Regions from separate parts of the Bradyrhizobium sp. ORS 278 genome, predicted to be linked through region 1. Evidence: predicted binding sites of a transcription regulator. Region 1 holds the regulator's gene; each other region holds the start of a gene.

Region 1 (5,382 bases):
ACGCCTGTTGCCGCCGCTCGCGCCGGTGCGTCCCGGGTCCTACGACTTTGCCCGCGACATGTTCTTCCAGGGCATCGGCGCCTCCGGCTTCGTGATGGGCGCCATCACCGTCGTGACGCCGCCGCAGGCGGCCGGCGTCGGCCTGCGCTATGCGGCGGCGATGCAGGACCTGCGCGATGTGATCGACGCCCGCATCCGCGCGCGCCTTGCGGGCGACGAGCGCGCGATTGCGACTGCGCTTCTGACTGGCCGACGCGACGCCGTCACGCCCGACGTCAACGACGCGATGTTCATCTCCGGCCTCGGCCATGTGCTGTCGATCTCCGGTTATCACATGGCCGTCGTCGCCGGCGTCGTGTTCTTCGCCGTGCGCGCGCTGCTCGCGCTGATCCCGGGCCTGACCGTCAGCCATCCGATCAAGAAATGGGCGGCCGCCGCGGCTTTGGCGGCCGCCGCGTTCTATCTGTTGCTGTCGGGCGCCGAGGTCGCGACGCAGAGATCCTTCTTCATGACGGCGGTGGTGCTCATCGCCGTCATGGTCGACCGCCGCGCCGTCACCTTCCGCACGCTCGCTGTGGCCGCCATGATCGTGCTGATCGCCGCTCCGGAGGCGCTGGTGCATCCGAGCTTTCAGATGTCGTTCGCGGCCACCCTCGGCCTCGTCGCGCTGGTACAGTTCGGCCTGCCCAAACTGTTCGCGACGCCGGATTCCTCGACCGCGCAGCGCGTCGCGCTGTGGGGCGGCCGCGAGCTCTCGATGCTGCTCCTGGCCTCGCTGATCGCCGGCCTCGCCACCACGCCCTATGCCGCATTCCACTTTCATCGCATCACGCCCTACGGCCTGCTCGCCAACCTCGCGGCGATGCCGGTGGTCTCGGCGGTGGTGATGCCCGCCGGGCTGCTCGGCCTGCTGTTTGCGCCGTTCGGGCTCGATGGCTTGTGGTGGACCGTGATGGGCTGGGGCATCGACTGGATGATCGCCGTGACGCGCTGGGTCGCCGCGCTGCCGGGCGCGGTCGGGCGCATCACGGCCTTCGGCATCGGCCCGCTGATCGTGTCGAGTTTCGGCCTCGTCCTGATCGGCCTGCTCAGGACGCCGCTGCGCTGGTCCGGCGCGGCGGTGCTCGCCATCGCGGCCGCATGGGCCGCCGCGACGCCGCAGCCCGACATTCTCGTCTCCGGCGATGGCCGCGCGGTCGCGGTGCGCGGCCGCGACGGGCTTCTGCATGTGATGCGCAACGGCAAGGACGTGTTCGTCACCCGCGAGTGGCTCGCCGCCGATGCCGATGCGCGGCTGCCGGCCGATTCCTCGCTCGGCCATGGCGTGTCCTGCGACGATTCGGGCTGCGTCCTGGCGCTGGCCGATGGCCGCCTCGTTGCGCTCACCCTGCGCGCGGATGCGCTCGCCGATGATTGCGCCCGTGCGGCGCTGGTGGTGACGGCGCGCGCCGCGCCATCATCCTGCGCGGCCGCTGTCGTCGACCGCCCGCGCCTGCAGCAGCAGGGCGCGTTGATGCTGGTCGCGCGCGACAAGGGATTCGCCGTCGTGCCCGTGCGGGCCGACGGCACCGACCGCCCGTGGTGGCCGGCGCCCGCTGAGGCCGGGGAGTTCGAGACCACGTTGACTCCGCGCACGCCGGGACCGCGAGCGCAGGATGCGACACCGCCGGAGACGGAGCAGGGCGGAGACGACTAATTAGTCCGGACGAGCCGGTTCAGATCGGTCGCTTCAAGCCGATACGCATGGCATCCAACTGGCATCTGGAACAGCGGAGACGCTGCAATCCGCAGGCCGGCCTTGGCTGGTCCGGGATTGCAGCGCCTGGAGGCGATCCGATGCGAGGACGCGAGGGCTCGATCCGATGCGTCAGGTAATGCTGATGCGGCGGATCGGTGTCGGCTGTTGCGCCGGCGTCTCCGTTGCGATCTCGGGGCGGCGCTCGCCGGGCTGCTTGCTGACCGGCAGTTGCAGCACGGTAACCCGCTGGCCTTCGCAGAGCTGCGTCACCAGCACATGACGGCCGTCGGCGAACTCGATCGCGTCGTGATGACGATCAGGGATGTGCTTCTCGATGGTGTTGAACTTGGCGACGCGCTCCCGAATGGTCCGCGTCCACAGCCAGCGGCTGTCGTAGCGGACGTCCTCGGCGAAGGCGAGCTCGGTGCCAGGGAGCATGCACACCGCAACGGTCGGCTCGCTTTCGAGCGCGAAGCCGCGGGTCGCGGTGCCGCGGAACGTCGTCGAGATCAGCGTCTCGCCGACTTTGGCGGGACGGGAGGCAACGGCATGGAGGCTGTAGTCACACATCGGATCGCTCCTCGTTCAGAGATAGCCGACCCGCGCTCCCCCCGGACAGGCGCAGGCCTCTATCAGAGTGGACATCGGAGAGATGTTAGCGCGCGCTTCGCGGCATTTCTGCGCTGATCTTCGCCGCGTGCAGCCGCTGACGATCACAAGCGTTTGAGCGTGCCGCGCTGCACATCATGAGGTGCGCTCGCGCGTGACTTGTTTTTGAGCGGCGCACGCAGCGTGTCGTCGCGCCGCCGATCGATTGAGCAGCCCGTGCTGCGATCGCGATGCATCACCGCGACCGCGGAGCACGCGCAATCAGTACTTGCGATAGAGTCCGACCAGCTTGCCCTGGATCTTGACCCGGTTGGGCGGCAGGATGCGCACCTCATAGGCGGTGTTGGCCGGCTCCAGCGCGATCGAGGCGCCGCGGCGGCGGAAGCGCTTCAAGGTCGCCTCCTCGTCGTCGATCAGCGCCACGACGATGTCGCCGGTGTCCGCGGTCTCGTTGCGCTGGATCAGCGCCATGTCGCCATCGAGGATGCCGGCATCGACCATCGAATCGCCGCGCACCTCGAGCGCGTAGTGATCGCCATTGCCGAGCATGTCGGCCGGCACGCTGATGGTGTGGCTGCGGGTCTGCAGCGCCTCGATCGGCGTGCCCGCGGCAATTCGGCCCATCACCGGCACCGCTACCGGACGCTCGCCATCCTCCAGCGCCGGCGTCGAGGTGCGGACCTTGCCGAGATTGCCTTCGATCACCGACGGCGTGAAGCCGCGGCGATTGCCGGCCGCCTGAGACAGCTCAGGCAGCTTGATCACCTCGATGGCGCGGGCGCGGTTCGGCAGCCGGCGGATGAAGCCGCGCTCCTCCAGCGCCGTGATCAGACGATGGATGCCGGACTTCGAACGCAGGTCGAGCGCATCCTTCATCTCGTCGAAGGACGGCGGCACGCCGGCTTCCTTCAGCCGCTCGTTGATGAACCGCAGAAGTTCGTACTGTTTGCGCGTCAGCATCTCGACCTTGTCCCCGGTTTGATGTCGTTCGAGTCCCGCACGATGCTCCCAAGACCAGTGATGCTCCCAAGACCAGTGTCGAAGAGCGAACGGGACTCGGACGATCGCATTCGCCCGCAACATACTAAAAACAAATCATGAACGAACACTATATGTTCGATGTGTGTTCCGCAATCCTAAAAATAGGGTGAACAGACCGGGCTTTGCCGGGGAAATTGGCTCAAAGCGGCAGGCGGAGGATCTCGCAGGGGCTTCCGGCTGCAGCCTTCGGCGCGAACGCCGGACGGATGACCAGCGCCTGCGACAGCGCGAGATTCCCGAGCAGCGACGAGTCCTGCTGCGTCACCGGCGTCGCGACCAGCACGCCGTCCGCGCGGATGTCGAGCTGTGCGCGCAAATAATCCTCGCGCGAATCATTGGCCCCGAGCTCGCGGCCGAGCAGGGCGGTCTCGCGCGGCAGCTGCGCCTCGCGACCGAGCAGGCTGCGAATCAGTGGCACCAGAAACAGCACGGCGCAGACGTAGGATGACACCGGATTGCCCGGCAGGCCGATCACGCGCATGCCGCCGAGACGGCCATGCATCATCGGCTTGCCCGGCCGCATCGCGATCTTCCAGAACGCCATTTCGACGCCCTCGGCGTCGAGCGCCTGCTTGACCAGGTCGTGATCGCCGACCGAGGCGCCCCCGGTCGTCACCAGGATATCGGCCTCCGCATCGCGCGACCGGCGGATCCCGGCGACCGTGGCCTCCAGCGTATCTGCGGCGATGCCGAGGTCGATCGGCTGGGCGCCCTCGCTGCGCATCAGCGCGCGCAGGCCGTAGCCGTTCGAATAGACGATCTGGCCAGGGCCGGGCGTCGAGCCCGGCATCACCAGCTCGTCGCCGGTCGCGAGCAGAGCAACCTTGGGCCGGCGCCGTACCGGCAACGTCGGATAATTCATGCTGGCCGCGAGCGACAGGTCGCGGTCGCTGAGCCGGCGGCCGGCCTTCAGCAGCACCATGCCCTCATGGAAGTCGACGCCCGCGGGCCGGATGTGGCGGCCCTTGATCGCCGGCTCATTGATCACGACGTGGCTGCCGTCCGCCGTCGTGTCCTCCTGGATCACGACCGCGTCGGCGCCCTCGGGCACCACGCCGCCGGTGAAGATGCGCGCTGCCTCGCCGGGGCCGACGAGTCGATCGAACGGCCGCCCCGCCGCGACCTCGCCGATCACCTTCAGCCGCGCCTTGGCCGTGGCATCGGCTGCGCGCAGCGCGTAACCGTCCATGGCCGACATCGCCTCCGGAGGCTGCGTCCGCAGCGCCGCGAGATCCCGCGCCAGAACCCGGTGAAACGCGTCGTCCAGCGCCACAAATTCCTCGGCGAGCGGCTCGGCGCCGGCGAGCACCGCGGACAATGCATCGGAGACCGGCATCAGCGCCATGAGAGTTCCTTCGAACAGCAGGACGAAAACAGGAATCGCCTTCTAGCCGAACGCGCATGGCGTGGCCAAGGGCCCAGGCCGCCGCGCGCTTTTCGGCAGCGGCTGATCGTGCCCCGTGGTCCGCGAGCTCACAATCCAGCGAGAAACGCCGTTATACGGTCGGTGACCTCCGCAGGCCGCTCAAGGCTCGGCAGATGCGCGACGCCGCTCATCGCATGGCTCGATCCGTTCGGCAGAGTCGCCGCCAGCCACCGGCTCCGCTCCTGGATGTGCGGAAAGTCGAGATCGCCCCAGACGACCAGGGAAGGTGCCGATATCTCCGCGAGCCGCGGGAAGGCCGGTGTCGTATCGCGGCTTGCACCGAGAGGCGCGTTGCGCAACGCAGCTGCGTTCTTCTCCAAGAACATGCTCCGCAGCGCGCCCGAGATGCGTCCCTCCTGCTGCAGCGGACCATCGATCCACAGTCGCGCCTTGATGGCGCTCACGCGGTCCCAGTCCGCCGCGGCTTCGGCCGCTGCGAGCTCGTGCACCAGCTGGGCGATCTCCGACGGGAAGACCGGCTCCGGCGCACCGCTGATCGAGGGCGCTATCAAGATCAGCGCCCGGATCCGCAACGGATGCGACAGGGCGAAATCCAGCGCGATGCGGC
Region 2 (5,382 bases), 2.0 Mb from region 1:
GATGCGAGCCTGCCCGGCGGGCCGTGGCTACGACGACAGGACCAGGTTCACCGCCTTCGGGCCTTTGCCCTTCTTGTCCGGCTCAACCTCGAAGCTGATACGCTGTCCCTCGGTCAGATCCTTCAGCCCGGCGCGCTCCACTGCCGTGATATGCACGAACACGTCGCGACCACCATCGTCCGGCTTGATGAAGCCGTAGCCGCGCTCACCGTTGAAGAACTTGACTGTCCCAGTCATGGCCATCGGGAAACTCCTCCCCCGCAATGCTTCCTCCACTGCGCGCCCTGCGCAGCGTCCGACCGGACATCACTTTGATCGGAAAGCGTTGGCCACCTTAACGCCCAGCGCTCGCCGCGCCGGATCGCCGGATCTTGTTAGGCCTTGATCACCCCGCCGCAACCATTCGCGGAAGCGGAACGTAAAGCCAGTCTTACAGTCAGACACATTAATACGGTTCCGCGCCGATTGACTACGGCTTTTCGACGAACTTCCGCTTCAAGCTTTGGGGATGTCGAGACGAAAGCGCGCAGGGCCGCCCTGGCCGAGCGGCCTGACCAGCTCCTGCAGGATGAGCTTGAGCTCATCATGCAATGTCCAGGGCGGATTGACGATCAGCAGACCGGTGGAGGTTAGCGCCTCGCCTTCGATCTGCGGCGCAACGCTGAACTCGACGCGCAGCACCTTGCCCGGCGGCTTCGCCGCAGCTGCGAGATGCGCGACCTGATCAGCAAGCTGTTCGGTGGCGCGGCGGCTCTTGGCGGGATACCAGAGCACGTAGATACCGGTGGTCCACTTCGCGAAGGCTGCGGCAAAGCGGTCGCTCATGCGCTCGAACTCATCCTTGGCCTCGAAGGCGGGATCGATCAGCACGACGCCACGGCGCTCGTTCGGCGGCACGAAGGCGGGCAGGGCGACCCAGCCGTCGAGATCGACGACGCGGGCCTGGGTATCGCGCCGCAGCGCATCGATCAGTTGCTTGCGCGGGACATCGGCAAGCTCGCACAAGGTCATGCGGTCCTGCGGCCGCAGCAGCGCGCGCGCGATCAGCGGCGAGCCGGGATAGGCGACGAGATCGGCCTTCGGATTGAACGATCGGACGATGTCCAGATATGGCTGCAAGAGTGCATAAGCCTCGTCCGACAGGCGCGCCTGCAGCAGCCGCGCGATGCCGGTGAGATACTCGCCGCTGCGCGTGGCTTCGTCTCCGGTGAGGTCGTAGAGACCGGCGCCGGCATGGGTGTCGATGACCCGGAATGCCGCCGGCTTCTCCTGGAGGTAGACCAGGATGCGGGTCAGCACGATGTGTTTGATGACGTCGGCGAAGCCGCCAGCGTGGAAGGCGTGTCGGTAGTTCATGCCGCAGCAGTTACGCCGTTCCGCGAGGAAAAGGTACCCCGTCGTTGGCCTGCGGCCGCTCTCGGCAGGCGCGGGTGTCCGCCGGCCGAGCGCGAGGTTGTGGGCTAGCCGCCGCGCACCGGCGGCATGTTGACCTCGTCACGGCGGCACGCCTGACGGTCGACCTCGTCGCAGCTACGGAATTCGAGGTCCTTGGAGAGGCAGATCCGAACCTCGCTGAGCCGGGTTCGATTGCAGGTCACCGCGATGGCTGAATTGGTCAACTTGGGATTGGCCTTGATGAACGCGTCCTCGATCGCGGCGGGCGCCAATGTCTTGGCTTCCGCAAGGTCCAGGAACTCCGGCGGGATCTTGATCACGGCGCGGGCCTTGCGGATGGCCTCGAAATAGGCCTTGGCCGACAGACCGGAGCAGGTGCCGTGCTTGTCCCACTCATTGTAGATCAAGCCGGGCGCCGGCATCAGGTCGAGCATCGAGGTCATGATGTTGCGCGGCAGGCGGGGCGACGGCTGCTCGCAATATTCGGGGTAGCCGGCCTCGTATTGCGGCCACAGCCCATGCACGACGAAGGAGTAGGGCCGTCCGCTGCATTGCTGCGAGCGGCTGCCGCGTCCGCCACGCTCCTCGGCCTCGGCGCAGAATGATGGCGACCACGAGAGCGACAGCACGTAGAAGTCGAACGCGCCCGGCGCGTTCTGACGGCGGTCCTGAGCCTCCACGGGTGCAGCGTCCAGCGCACCCAGCAGCAGGGCCAAACAAACGACGGTTCTGGCAAGCAGGACGGCTGGTCGGCGCAGGTCATCAAACATGGCGAACTCCCCGGACAATGCCAGGAACCTAGCAGCCCCCAGGAACATTTCAAGAACAAAAACGGCTGCCCGGGAGCAGCCGATCGTCACCCGTGATTTTGGTGGAGGCGTCGCCCGCGACTCAGGGCTTGGCGGCGCGGCAGGCCGGGTTGAACGCCCAGTTACGGTCGAGGCCGACGACGCAGAACTCGACGCCCTGGTCATAGCCGGCGAAGCCGCCGTCCTCAATGATCGAATAATTGAGCGTGCGCGCCTTGCCGTCGCTGATCATCACGCTGCCGGTGCAGAAGCGGCGCGGGATGTTGTCCGACTGCCAGGGGCGGAAGGCGATCTCGCGGACATTGGCGACGCCGGTGATCGTCAGCGACGAATTCCAGAAGGTGCTTTCCTTGTCCTGGAACCGGCTCACGATGGTCGGGATGGCCGCCTCGCACGGGGCGACCCGGCCCTCATACTTGGGACCGGAGAGCCAGAAGTTCATCTCCAGCGGGTTGGCGGCGTGGGCCGGAGCGGTCGCGACCAGAGCGGCGAGCAGCGCGCCGCAGCCGGCACCGAGGATCGTGAGAGATGTGCTGAAGTCGCGCATGGGCCGTCCGCAAGGTCTGATGCAGGAGCATGGACCGTGCCGCGCCTGTTCCAGGAGGTCAAGTGCAACGCGGCAACACTCCACGATTAGTCCTGTTAACCCCCGGCCGGTGTTCTTTTCTTGGCCGGACAGGACCTTTAGGATGGCGGTAGCGCTTTGGGAGAATGCAATGCGGATGCTGAAGGTCGGATTGGTGAAGACGGCAGGCCTGCTGGCCGCGGGGATGCTGCTGGCCGGCGCGCCCGCCCGGGCCGACGTGGTGCCGCCGTTCAAGGGCAACGACACCGGCGGCATCATCGCCTATCAGTTGGCCCAGAGCACGGATGCGCGCCAGATCGCGGTCGATCATTGCGCGTCCTACGGCAAGGTCGCGAAATTCCGCGCGGTCGATCCGCACTATGGCGGCTACGTTTCGTTCGCCTGCCGCTGGGTGCCGTACGGCTCGGCGCAACGGCCGCTGCGGACACTGTACTGAACCTGTTCGAGGCCTGACTACACTAACGCCATGATTCGGCGTCATCGGTTCGCCGATTGACAGCTAAGCCGGAACACGATCATGACACGTCAGCGCCTCCTCCTCGGAGTCCTCTGTTGCAGCCTTCTGGGCGGAGCGGCGAGCGCGGCCTTCGCGCTCGACCTGCCGGTGCGCAAGGCGGGTCTCTGGGAGCTCAAGATGATTCGGTCCGGCGGCCAGCTGCCGGAGATGACGATGCAGCACTGCACCGACGAGACCACCGACAAGGACATGAACAACATGGCCTCGCCGATGGCGCAGCAGGTCTGCTCCAAGCAGGATATCCAGAAGACGGCGACCGGCTATGTCAGCGATTCCGTCTGCAGCTTCGGCGGCATGAGCACGACGTCGCATGCCGAGATCACCGGCGACTTCAATTCGGCCTACACGGTGAAGACGACCTCGAAGATCCAGGGCGGCGCCACCGGCGCCAAGGACACCGCAATGACCATCGAGGCGAAGTGGCTCGGCGCCTGCAAGGCGGACCAGAAACCCGGCGACATCGTCATGCCCGGCGGCATGAAGATGAACGTCAAGGACATGGCCAAGCTGAAGAACCTGATCCCGGGCGCGAAGCAGTAACGGCCACCCCTTCGGCACTTTGCCACGGCGGGACGGTTGGGACCAGGTTCCCAAGGCTTGACGCTTTGATCATGTCGAGCCGGCTGGCTGTCATCGGCCGCGAAGGCGAAGGCGGACGATCCAGTATTCCAGAGACGGCGGTGATCGACCGAGAGGCCGCGGCGTACTGGATCCCCGCCTTCGCGGGGAATGACACCGAGGGACGGCGAAAGCGCGCCCGGAAACAATCGCCGGTTCTAAGGAGCCGCTCGCTTGGACGTGACGATCACAGCGCACTGAGTTCGGGCATCGCACTCCCGGAGATGCTTACTTCCCGACCAGACTGCATTTGCTGCGGTCGAGCGGGCGAAATGCCTGATCGGGGGCGATCTTCGTCACGAGCTTGACGAAGTCCCGCGGCGCCTTCGCTTCGGCCGGTGTCTTCACCTGGACCAGATAGAGATCATGCACCATGCGCTGGTCGTCGCGGATCTGGCCATGCTCCGCATAGGCGTCCGAGACAGGGGTCGATTTCATCTTCGCCATGACCGTCGCGCCGTCATCACTGTCGGCATCCTTCACCGCCTGCAGATAGTGCCGCACGGCCGAGTAGACGCCGGCCTGGATCTGTGACGGCATCGCCTTGCGGCGTGCGTAGAACGCATCGGAGAAGCGCCGCGCGGCGGGCGAGGCATCCTCGAAGAAGCTGGTGACGATGAGGTCGCCCTGCGTGGCCTTGAGACCAATCGCCTCGATGTCGACGTTCTGGAACGACATCGGCACAATCTTCATGCCCTGCGCCGCCAGCCCGAATTCCTCCGCCTGCTTGATCGCGGTGGCGTTGTCGCCGGCGACGTTGAGCGCCAGGATCTTGGCGCCTGAAGCCTGCACCTGCAGCAGGAACGAGCCGTAGTCCGGCGTGCCGAGCTGCGCCTTGACGCTGCCGGCGACCGTGCCGCCGAGCGCGGAGATGCGGGCGCGCGCGGTGGCCTCGACCGAATGGCCGAACGCATAGTCGCCGGTGATGAAGAACCACGGCTCCTTGCTGGTCTGCATGATGCCCGACACCACGGCCGTCGCGGTCGAATAGGCGTCATGCGTCCACTGCACCGAGGTCGGTGCGCAGGCCTCGTCAGTCAGCTGATTGGCGCCGGCGCCCGAGATCAGGAAGATCCTGCCGTTGCCGCGCACCAGCTCCTGCACGCCGAGCGCTGCGCCGGAGCTGCCGCCATCGGCGATCGCCTGTACGCCGTCCTGCTCGAACCAGCGCCGCGCGATCGAGACCGCGATGTCCGGTTTGTTCTGATGGTCGGCCTGCAGGATTTCGATCGGCCTGCCGCTGATCTTGCCGCCGAACTCCTCCGCGGCCATCCGCGCCGCTTCGACAGAGCCCGGCCCCATCGCAGTCGCGAAGACGCCGGTCATGTCGGTGAGCACCCCGATGCGGATGGCTTGCCCTTTGATCTCCGCCTGCGCGGATGAACCTGCCAGCAGCAACAGCGCGGCGATGCCGGATGTGAGACGGCGCGACATGATGATCCTCCCCGGGTTCAACG
Region 3 (5,382 bases), 180 kb from region 1:
GCTGCTGCGGATCGAGCCGAAGCCGGCCGTGAACCAGCTCCTCCGCCTCGTCGGAGCGATGGCCCGTTGCGACACGGCGTAGAATGACGTTGACGCGGGCAACGAGCTCTCGGGGACTGAACGGCTTGGTGACGTAGTCGTCACCGCCGATCTCCAGACCGAGGATGCGGTCGATCTCCTCGTCACGCGCCGACAAAAACAGGATCGGCACCTGCGACGTCCTGCGGATGCGCCGGCAGACTTCGAGCCCATCGAACTCGGGCATGCCGACGTCCAGCACGATCAGGTCTGGCCGATCGTCGGCGAACCTGGCCAACGCGGCCCGTCCGTCGGCGGCCTCCGTCACGGCCATGCCGGCCTTGCTCAAGGCGACGCGCACCACCTCCCGGATATGCGGGTCGTCGTCGACAATGAGGATTCGGGGGGACACGATTTGGGCTCCGCGGCGAGACATCAGCTGGGGTTCGACGACAGAGGATGTGTATCGAGATAGCGCTGCAAGCGCCAGCCACGAAAGCTCCATGAGCGCCAGGCTTCCATCTGAATGTCCTGTTGTCGCAGGAGAAGGTCACGGCTGCTCCCCAGCCGCCGATCCGTGGGGATCAACCGCATTGCCCGATCGAGCGCCGGCAGCGCCTGTGGCCCAAGCCAGACCAGGTAATCGCTGTCGATCGACGGTCCGCTCCGGCCTGCCTCGCGGCTATGGGCGACGTTGTAGTCGGCAATCGCGGCGTCGAGATTGACGAACGTACAAGCGTAAAGTGTCACCGACAGCATCAGCAGGTTCATGCGGATCAGCCATGACACCGGCTTGGCGAGCACGATCCTGAACACGATGAGCACGAGCCCGATGGCAACAAGGACCATCCAGACCAGAGCCGCGACCCGCCAGTAAGTCAGAGCATAGGTCTCCACATACATGTGCAGCCGCTGGATCGAGGAGAGGACCAGCATCACGTTCTGCGCCAGCCAAAGATAGATCAGCGGGCGGACGAGCGGCGATCCGCTTTCGATGTTTTCGCTGCGACTTGCAACGATGACGAAAGCGGCAGCGAGCAGGGCTGTGACGATCAGGAGGTAGGCTCCCCGGTGCGCATAGGTCGCGTACGTCACGCCGCCCGGAAGCGCCGCATGTCCCCACAAATACGCGCCGTCGAGCACGGTCTGAAGCGCAAACAGCAAGTTGAACAGCACCAACGATCGGATCACGGTCGCAGGTCCGAGCACGATCGCGAGCAGGGATAGCGGCTGACCGGGCGAGGGTTCGACCGCCGGTTGCGGAGGCTCGATGCGCTGGCGCCAGCGCAGGTGAACGAAGGGCCATATCATGGTCAGCGCCAAGAGCCAGAAGATCGCGCGCATCATTGTCAGCTCCGATGCCGAGTCATCGGCGCTGAGGATCGCGAGCCACTGCGCGATGACCGGGTTCGCTGCGGCGAACAACGCCGCAAACACGGCGCCGAATGTTAGCGGGAGGCCCCATATCAGCAGTGCGCGCGTCAGCGAGTGCTCGCGCAGTATCATGATCATGTCCGGGACGAGCCGGAATGGTCCAAACAGGAGCAACTGCCGAGCCGCGCTCAGCGGCAGCCAAAATCCGCGCGCATATGAGTCGGTTGCGAACGCAACGGCCGAAAGGATCATCACAAGCATGACGGCAAACGACAGCAGGCTGAGATCCTCGATGACAGGCGCGAGGCCTGCGACGACAAGGACGCCAGCTCCGATCAGCCGGGCGCGCGACGTCATGACGACATTGACGAAGATGCTCGTCGCGGCGAGGACGCCGAGGAACAGCGGCAAGGCCAGACCGATGGGGCGGCCGTTGTAGAGCAACGCGTCGGCCAGTCCGACGAGGCCGACAGCGATCGCGAATTTAAACCATCTGGAATCAGATGCGGCTGGAGCGGCCGTCAGCTCGGCGGAGGCAGTCATGCGGTGGTCCCTTGTGGCAGCGAAGCGGCCGGCACGTGCCGGCCGATGACCACCATGGCGCGGCCACGTGCAGCCGCTGCCCACCAGCCCTGCAGCATTTCAGGATTTGTTTGCAGAATTCGTGCAGGCGCGAGCCCGCCGCTGGCGCAGGCGGATCGGCATTGTTACGCAGAGGCCGTTGTTTCCTCCGGACTCATCGGCTGCACACATGCTCGGGCGTATCAGGACGGTCGTCCTCTGGATTCTTGCTCTGCTCTTCATCGTCATCACGGTCAACAGCAACGAGCCGTATCTCGTTCGCCTGCGCGGGGGTGGTCACGCCGCCTTGTTGATCATCGCTCTGGCCGCTCCGCTTCTGCTCCTGCTCGGCGGGCGATGGCGGCACGGTCTCCCCGGGAAGATGCTTGTCCTCGCCTGGTGCATCCCGCTGATCGCGCTGACGTCGACGCAGTTCATGTTCGCCTGGCGGAAGTATGAAACGTTCCGAACGGCTCCCGACGTCGCGCAATTGCTCGGGCGGCACTTCATGGTCGGCTATACGTCGTTGGAGGACGCTGCTGCGCTCGCGCGGCAGGGTTTGATCGTCGGCGTCTATGTGACCCACCACAATGTGCGAGGGCGAACGGCGGCCCAGCTGCAGGCCGACATTGCGCGGCTACAGGCCGAGCGGATCAGCGCCGGCCTGCCGCCCTTGCTGGTCTCGGCCGACCAGGAGGGGGGCTCGGTTGCGCATTTGTCGCCGGCCGTGCCGAACATGCCCGGCCTTGCGACGCTGGCCGATCTGCCGTCAGCGCGGCGCATGCAAGAGGCGTTCGAGATGGGGAAGAGCCAGGGTCGGTCCTTGGCAGCCGCCGGCATCACCCTCAACTTGGCGCCGGTCGTCGATCTCCGCCCGCGCTGGACACACAACAGGTTTGATTTCCATACGTTGATCAATCGCCGGGCGATCTCCAGCGATCCGGCCGTCGTGGCGGACATTGCGCTCGGTTATGTCCGCGGACTCGAAGCGAGCGGCGTCCGTGCCGCCGTCAAGCACTTCCCCGGTCTCGGGCGCGTTGCGGCCGACACGCATCATTTCTCTGCCGAGCTCGATACCTCAGCGGAAATTCTGGAACAGTCGGATTGGCTGGCGTTCCGCGGTGTGCTCGACAAGTCGGATGCAGCGATGATGGTGGGGCACGTGGTGGTCGATGCGATCGATCGCGAGCGCCCGGCGTCGCATTCGAAGGCCGTGCTCGACGGCCTGATCCGCGGGCGCTGGAACTACCAGGGCATCATCATCACCGACGATCTCGTGATGGGCGCGATCTACGGCCGGAACCTCTGCGAGGCCGTGGTCGAGTCCCTCAGCGGCGGTGCCGACATCCTGCTGGTGGCTTATGACGGCACGCAAATCCATCGTGTGTTGGCTTGCGCCAAAAGGGCGTTGGTGGACGGACGCATCGATCTGGAAGCCCTGCGCAGGAGCGACGAGCGCCTGGGGCGGTGGATGCCGCGGGAGGACGGGACTGTCGCGGCGGATGCATCGAGTCCGCGCGCGCCGGCGCCAAGCAAGTAGTGCGTATGGATCGATCGGTCGATCAGAATCCGGTCACATTCGTCAGCGCGGGCCGTTGCCGGTCCAGTTGCGCCAGGCGACGTTTGAGAGGCTGCGCAAGTCGGTGGCGAGCGGACGTCGTACCTGTTTGTCGTGCTGCCCGATCACCTGTTCCGACTCCCGGATCTTGAGCTGAAGTTCAGCGACCTGTCGCTTGGTCCGCTCGATCGACCTGCAATCCGCGCTCTCGCCGACCGTGAACCGCGCCGTCTCGATCTGCTTCAATGCTGCGCGGTTCTTCTTCAGCTGAGCGCGATGCCAGGCAACCCTGCTGTCACTATCCGCAACCATCCTGCACTCCCTAGAAAGGGCGCAAAGATTAACCGAGCGGCTCTTGATTCGCGACACGCCCGTCTTCGACATGGCAGGATTCGGATACCGGTCAACGACCGATAGCTTTCCCTTAGTTCAGCCCGGCGGCGCGTCTGAACTCATCGATCAGTACGGATGCTTCGGCCTTGGTCCGCACGTCCGTCGTCGGATCTGGTCGCCCGGCCTGCTCGCTCAGGGTCTTCAAATATGACGCTTGCGCATCCGTCATCGGGTCGTCGCCTGAAGCCCAGTCTCTGGGATCCTTCTCGAGTTTTTCGGTCATGGAAGTCTCCGTTCACGTGCCGAGAACAACCCGGCGGACGGCTATTGGTTCATTATATGTTCTACGTCAGGTGTCGGTTCGCAACTCTCACCGCCACGACGGATGGTGATCATCTGATTAGCTCGAAGAGGGCGTGGTTTTCTTGGGAGTGGCCTGCGACGTCGTTCGCAACGGGCTTGTCCCGCCTGCGGCATCGTCTCTCGCAGCCGGCAACACGATATCCGGCCCAGCGGCCGCGAGTTCGTCGGCCGTGGCTTCGCACGGCTTGATCTCAAAATTGTTGTCGAGCACCTTCTCGCCGTGGGTATCGAGGGTGACCAGATCGGCCTGCTCGGCAGCCTCCCACACCTCCCGTTCGGTTCGAAACGGACGCGTCAGCCTTTCGTCATTCTCAAACAGAGCGTAGGGCACGGAACACTCCAGATCGTCAACAGAGCACGCCCGGCTTGTCCTCGGTCGGGCACCAGAAGCTGCTCGCGACGGGAAAACGGGATCGGAGCGCTGGGGTTCCATCTGCAGTCCGACTCGGTCGATCGACCAGTTGTGACAATCGGCCATCGATCGCTGCGGAACGATGGGCGCATGCGCAATGTTGCCCGCCGTCATCGACCCAAAACGAGAGCATCTGTCATGGACATCAAGGGAAAAAGGATTGCGATCCTCGCGACCAACGGTTTCGAGCAATCCGAGTTGGAAGTGCCGCGCGATCGCCTGTCGCAGGCTGGAGCGACGGTGGAGATCGTTTCGCTTGCGCCGGGCGAGATCAAAGGATGGGACCAGAAGGACTGGGGCAGGCCGGTCAAGGTCGACAAGACGCTCGACCAGGCGCAAGCGTCCGATTATGACGCCATCGTGCTCCCGGGCGGCCAGATCAATCCGGATCTGCTGCGCCTCGAGCCGAAGGCGCTGCAGTTCATCAAGGACATCTTCAATGCCAAGAAGATCGTGGCTGCGGTCTGCCATGCGCCGTGGCTGCTGATTGAGACCGGCATCGCGAAGGGGCGTAAAATGACGTCCTATAAATCCATCAAGACGGACGTCGCCAATGCCGGCGCCCAGTGGCAGGACGCGGAAGTCGTCGTCGACCAAGGCGTCATCACGTCGCGCAATCCCGGCGATCTCGAAGCGTTCAGTGCCAAGATCATCGAAGAGGTGAAGGAAGGCCGGCATCTGCAACGGAGCGCCGCTTAAGGCGATGTCTTGGACGAGGCCGGAGCCTGCCTGGCCTCGTCCAAGGACAGGCCCAGCGCCCGAG
Region 4 (5,382 bases), 110 kb from region 1:
CATCGTCGCCATCAACGACTGGAGCGGTTTCTATCTCGGCATCAACGGCGGTTATGGCTCGAGCCGCAATTGCTGGACGCTGGTGAACGGCCCGGCCGAGGGTTGCCACAACGCCACCGGCGGCACCGTCGGCGGCCAGTTCGGCTATCGCTGGCAGATGGGTCAGGTCGTGTTCGGCCTGGAGGCGCAGGGCAACTGGGCCGATCTCACCGGCAACAACGTCACGCCCGTGTTCGCGCCCGATCGCAACCGCACCAAGCTCACCGCTTTCGGCCTGTTTACCGGCCAGATCGGCTATTCCTTCGGCGACACCCTGCTCTACGCCAAGGGCGGCGCGGCCGTGACCGACACCAGGTACGAGATCTTTTCCGGCGTGATCAACACCGTGCTCGCCGCCACGACCGTGCACAAATGGGGCGCGTCCGTGGGCGCCGGCGTCGAATACGCCTTTGCGCCGAGCTGGTCGGTGGGCTTCGAGTACGACCATCTGTTCATGGGCAACACCAACGTCCCCTTCCAGGGCGCCGTCTTCGCCCAGACCGACAGGATCAAGCAGGACGTCGACCTGTTCACGGCACGCATCAACTACCGCTTCGGCGGTCCCGTCGTCGCCAAATACTGATCGATCGGTTCGACAACCGAAAGTTCCAAGGGCCGGCGCAAGCCGGCCTTTTTGTTGCTCTGGAGCCACCTGTGCTGCCCCGCAACATGCGGAACCAAGCATTTGAGTTACATCAACAATCTGGAACTTGCCCGTAAAAACGCGGTTTCGCCGCGGGTGTGTCTTCAGGGTGACGGTAATCGGCTCGGAACCCGGCTATAGGATGACCCGTCAACTTGAACGGGTGAGTCTGTTTCGTGCGTACGAGCTTCGGTGCGACGCGGACTTCAAGGACTAAACTGGAGACAAGAATGAAGAAGATCCTGCTTGCGACCGTGGCCCTGGCCGCCCTGGCCGCTCCCGCCGCCGCTGCCGATCTTGCCGCGCGTCCGACCTACACCAAGGCGCCGGTTCTCGCGCCTGTGCCGACTTGGGCCGGCTTCTACCTCGGTGCCTTCGGCGGCTATGCGACCACAGATAATGGCGGCGTGCTGAGCCCGAAGGGCGGCTTCGCCGGTGGCACCATCGGCTACAACTGGCAGTCCGGCGCGTGGGTTTACGGCCTTGAGGCCGATGCAGCCTGGGCCGACATCAAGGACTCCGTTGGTGGCGTCGTTCCGGGCTTCGGCGCCGTCGGCATCGCCAGCAAGATCGACGCGACCGGCACCGCCCGTGGCCGGGTTGGTTACGCGTTCAACAACGTTCTGCTGTACGGCACCGGCGGTTACGCCTGGGCGAACAACAAGATCACGCTCTCGGCGCTCGGCGTCGGCGTCTCCGACACGCAGTTCCTGAGCGGCTGGACCGCTGGCGGCGGCGTCGAGGTGCTGTTCGCTCCGAAGTGGTCGGTGAAGGCCGAGTACCTCTACAAGAGCTTCGACGGCAAGACCTACTTCGGCGGCGCTCTTCCGACCGGCAACCTGAACCTGCACAGCGTTCAGGTCGGCGTGAACTATCACTTCTAAGACTTCGGCTTCCGGGCCAACGCACAGGCCTCCGCTCGCAAGGGCGGAGGCTTTTCTTTTTGACCGCCGCGACGGGGCTTCTTCGTTCTCCGGCCGCGCCGGTGCGGCGCCCTCCTCAGTCGGACGCGCCGCCTGCTTTGGGGACATCTCCCGCCGCGTGATCCGTCGCAGCGTCCGTGTCTGTGACGGGAGCCACCACATCCGGACGGATCGGCGTGACATTGGGCACGACAACCCCTGGCGGCGGGGTTTGAGGCTGCTGACCCTTCTGCGCGTGCGCGCTTTCTGCGTCCTCGGCTTGCGCCTGGTCCTCACGGTCAGGATCGCCCTTGATGCCATCGGCGACCTGCTCGATGGCCGCCAGCAGCACGGCGTCGCCGACGCGCTGCTGCAGAGACAGCCCGAGCTGGGTCATCTTGGCGCCATTGTCGAGATGCGGCTGCCGGGTCAGCGGCTCGATCTCCTTGAGCACCGCAGTCTTCGCAGCCTCCTGGGCGGCCGGGGAGCCGTAGCGCGACATGATGAAGGCGATGTCGACGAGCAGCGGATAGGCCTTGTCGAAATCGGCCCGCTGCAGCGCGATGAAAACCTTCAGCTCGAGCTTGGCGGGGCCTTGAATCTTTTCACCCAGCGCGGCGACCGCGGCTTCGAGCACCTGCTGCCCCACCGCGTTCATCAGCATGAGCCCGAGATTGAGCACCTTGACGCTGTCCGGCATCCGCGTCGATGAGGCCAGCGCGTCGATCACTAGGCGAAACTTCTGCTGCTCGCTGGCCGGAATGTTCTGCATGAGCTCGAAGCAGAAGCTCGGCAGCGAGTCCCGGGCGAGCTCGAACGACACCCCCTGCATGATCCGGATGACCTCGGCCGACCGCGGCTTGGCTCGCTCGCGATCGCAGGCGCGATCGGTGGCGAACAGGAGGATCTGGAAGAAGATCGCGGGCCCGACCGAAACATCGGTCTCCCCCACCTTCATCGAGAACAATGAACTGCGGAAGAATGCCATCGAGCCGAGGCTCGCGACCAGGGCCTGCACCAGGATCACCTGGTCCTGGGCGCCAAATTTGAAGTCGAAGTTTCGGATCAGCACGTAGGCGAACAGGGCGGCCAGCGCATTGACGAGAACGTAGGCGCGCGCCGGGCCGGTCTGGGCGGCGAGGAAGGGAGCATCCTTGTAGCGCGAGATGACCTCGGTGACGCCGACGGCCGCTCCGATCGACGGAACACCAAAATACCACAAATCAGACAGCTGCCACGCAATGCCGGCCGGATCCGCCATGGTCGCCTCCCCCTGCGGGATGGACAACCTTAGCGGCAGAGTGGATCAGGTCGCAACGATGGAATGCGCCTTCTGCCCCAGCGGCGTCAGCGACAGGCGGTCATCCGAGCCCTGCACCAGCTGATCCTGCTTGAGTCGATGGATCGCAGCCTGCATCAGATCGGCCGACACGCCCGTGCTCGACTGCAGCGCGCCGATCGAGATCGCCTCGGCCCGTCCGATCAGCTTGAGCGCCTGGGATGCAACGGCATTCACGTCGGCCGGTCCGGCGCCGGCGCTACGCACGCGCTCCTCGGTCGAGAGCACATATGATCCGACATTGGCGCTTGATGAGGATGAGAACTGCATGGAGCATCTCCGGCGAATGGAGCATGACGCGGCCATCGCACTCGTATCGGTGACTACCATATGGGCCGCCCCGGCACCACGTCAAAGGCCGCTGCGAAGCCACGTTCCAGGCCTCCCCGCTGCAATGGTTCCGCTCCTGCCAGAAGCTGCCATATCGCGAGCGCATTGTTGATGATTCGCTGACGGCACTGGAAATCCAGGCCCGTTCTTCCTACGTTCCGACCATACCTTTCCCCCCTGGCGTCCGATGGCCGGCTTCCGGCGCAACGCGCCTGCAACGATGGCGCAGCCTTGCGCCGTGGGACGAACGTCATGGATGAAGTGCTCAAGGCCAAGCAGCGCGCGCAAGCCAACTCGTCGAGCCTGCGGGCGATCACCATCCGCGGCGCCCGCGAGCACAATCTGAAGAACATCGACGTCGAAATCCCGCGCGACAAGCTCGTGGTGTTCACCGGTCTCTCCGGCTCCGGCAAATCCTCGCTTGCCTTCGACACGATCTATGCCGAGGGCCAGCGCCGCTACGTCGAATCGCTGTCGGCCTATGCGCGCCAGTTCCTGGAGATGATGCAGAAGCCGGATGTCGACCAGATCGACGGCCTGTCGCCGGCGATCTCGATCGAGCAGAAGACGACCTCGAAAAATCCGCGCTCCACCGTCGGCACCGTCACCGAGATCTACGACTACATGCGGCTGCTGTGGGCGCGCGTCGGCGTGCCCTATTCGCCCGCCACGGGCCTGCCGATCGAGAGCCAGACGGTGTCGCAGATGGTCGACCGCGTGCTGGCGCTGCCCGAGGGCACCCGCCTGTATCTGCTTGCGCCGGTCGTGCGCGGCCGCAAGGGCGAGTACAAGAAGGAGCTCGCCGAGTACCTCAAGAAGGGCTTTCAGCGCGTCAAGATCGACGGCACCTTCCATGAGCTCGCCGAGGCTCCCACGCTCGACAAGAAGTTTCCGCACGACATCGACGTCGTCGTCGACCGCATCGTCGTGCGCCCGGACATCGGCCAGCGCCTCGCCGAAAGTTTCGAGACCGCGCTGAAGCTCGCCGAGGGCCTCGCCGTCGTCGAATTCGCCGATGCCCCTGCCTCCGCAGCGCCGGCCGAGGAGAAGGAAAAGAAGAAGACCGCCAAGATCCACGACAAGAGTGGGCCCGAGCGCATCCTGTTCTCGGAAAAGTTCGCCTGTCCCGTGTCCGGCTTCACCATCCCCGAGATCGAGCCGCGGCTGTTCTCGTTCAACAACCCCTACGGCGCCTGCCCGGAATGCGGCGGCCTCGGGGTCGAGCAGCATGTCGACGCCGACCTGGTCATTCCCGACAAGGACCTCACCTTGCGCAAGGGCGCGATCGCGCCCTGGGCCAAGTCGTCCTCGCCCTATTACCTGCAGACGCTGACAGCGCTCGGCAAGTTCTACAAGTTCACGCTCGACACCAAGTGGAAGGACCTGCCGAAGAAGACGCAGAACGCGCTCTTACACGGCTCCGGCGACGACGAGATCAAGTTCACCTATGAGGACGGCGTCCGCTCCTACGACACCAAGAAGCCGTTCGAGGGCGTCATCACCAACATCGAGCGCCGCTTCCGCGAGACCGAGAGCGAATGGGCCCGCGAGGAACTCGGCAAATATTTCAACGACGTGCCCTGCGCCGGCTGCAAGGGGTTCCGGCTCAAGCCGGAGGCGCTGAGCGTCAAGGTCGGCGGCAAGCATATCGGCGAGATCTCCGATCTCTCCGTCAAGGCCGCCGGCGAATGGTTCGCCGAGGTGCCGTCGCAGCTCAACGCGCAGCAGACCGAGATCGCGACCCGCATCCTGAAGGAGATCCGCGATCGTCTCACCTTCCTGCTCGACGTCGGCCTGAACTACCTGACCCTCGCCCGCTCCTCCGGCACTTTGTCCGGCGGCGAGAGCCAACGCATCCGCCTGGCCTCGCAGATCGGCTCGGGCCTCACCGGCGTGCTCTACGTGCTGGACGAGCCCTCGATCGGCCTGCATCAGCGCGACAACTCCCGCCTGCTCGACACCCTGAAGCGGCTGCGCGACCTCGGCAACACCGTGATCGTCGTCGAGCATGACGAAGACGCGATTCGTCTCGCCGACTACGTGCTCGACATCGGCCCGGGCGCCGGCACCCATGGCGGCCACATCGTCGCCGAGGGCACGCCGGCAGAGATCATGCGCAATCCGAAGTC

What was found. Region 1 encodes LexA, which represses DNA repair genes until DNA is damaged. Its sites were predicted from a motif close to TGTTCNNNNTGTGTTCNG; they were not measured.
Region 2: a site for LexA is predicted at 2,206-2,223, ahead of BRADO_RS28145 (ribonuclease T2). Genes of this name have one in related genera too.
Region 3: a site for LexA is predicted at 4,174-4,191, ahead of BRADO_RS18415 (DUF3072 domain-containing protein). Genes of this name have one in related genera too.
Region 4: a site for LexA is predicted at 3,397-3,414, ahead of uvrA (excinuclease ABC subunit UvrA). Genes of this name have one in related genera too.

The regions. Positions count from the first base shown of each region.
Region 1 covers NC_009445.1:4,310,514-4,315,895, reverse strand. The annotation lists gene BRADO_RS19205 (ComEC/Rec2 family competence protein) at 1-1,696, shown strand, start outside; gene BRADO_RS19200 (hypothetical protein) at 1,868-2,308, opposite strand; gene lexA (transcriptional repressor LexA) at 2,609-3,307, opposite strand; gene glp (gephyrin-like molybdotransferase Glp) at 3,528-4,733, opposite strand; gene BRADO_RS19185 (alpha/beta fold hydrolase) at 4,862-5,382, opposite strand, start outside.
Region 2 covers NC_009445.1:6,272,299-6,277,680, reverse strand. The annotation lists gene BRADO_RS28155 (cold-shock protein) at 28-243, opposite strand; gene BRADO_RS28150 (23S rRNA (adenine(2030)-N(6))-methyltransferase RlmJ) at 496-1,356, opposite strand; gene BRADO_RS28145 (ribonuclease T2) at 1,461-2,165, opposite strand; gene BRADO_RS28140 (hypothetical protein) at 2,287-2,751, opposite strand; gene BRADO_RS28135 (hypothetical protein) at 2,921-3,226, shown strand; gene BRADO_RS28130 (DUF3617 family protein) at 3,308-3,847, shown strand; gene BRADO_RS28125 (ABC transporter substrate-binding protein) at 4,154-5,359, opposite strand.
Region 3 covers NC_009445.1:4,131,503-4,136,884, reverse strand. The annotation lists gene BRADO_RS18435 (response regulator transcription factor) at 1-430, opposite strand, end outside; gene BRADO_RS18430 (DUF4173 domain-containing protein) at 454-1,935, opposite strand; gene BRADO_RS18425 (glycoside hydrolase family 3 N-terminal domain-containing protein) at 2,144-3,493, shown strand; gene BRADO_RS18420 (hypothetical protein) at 3,536-3,823, opposite strand; gene BRADO_RS18415 (DUF3072 domain-containing protein) at 3,936-4,127, opposite strand; gene BRADO_RS18410 (hypothetical protein) at 4,245-4,538, opposite strand; gene BRADO_RS18405 (type 1 glutamine amidotransferase domain-containing protein) at 4,758-5,318, shown strand.
Region 4 covers NC_009445.1:4,197,818-4,203,199, forward strand. The annotation lists gene BRADO_RS18665 (outer membrane protein) at 1-622, shown strand, start outside; gene BRADO_RS18670 (outer membrane protein) at 913-1,566, shown strand; gene BRADO_RS18675 (hypothetical protein) at 1,682-2,845, opposite strand; gene BRADO_RS18680 (hypothetical protein) at 2,891-3,193, opposite strand; gene uvrA (excinuclease ABC subunit UvrA) at 3,506-5,382, shown strand, end outside.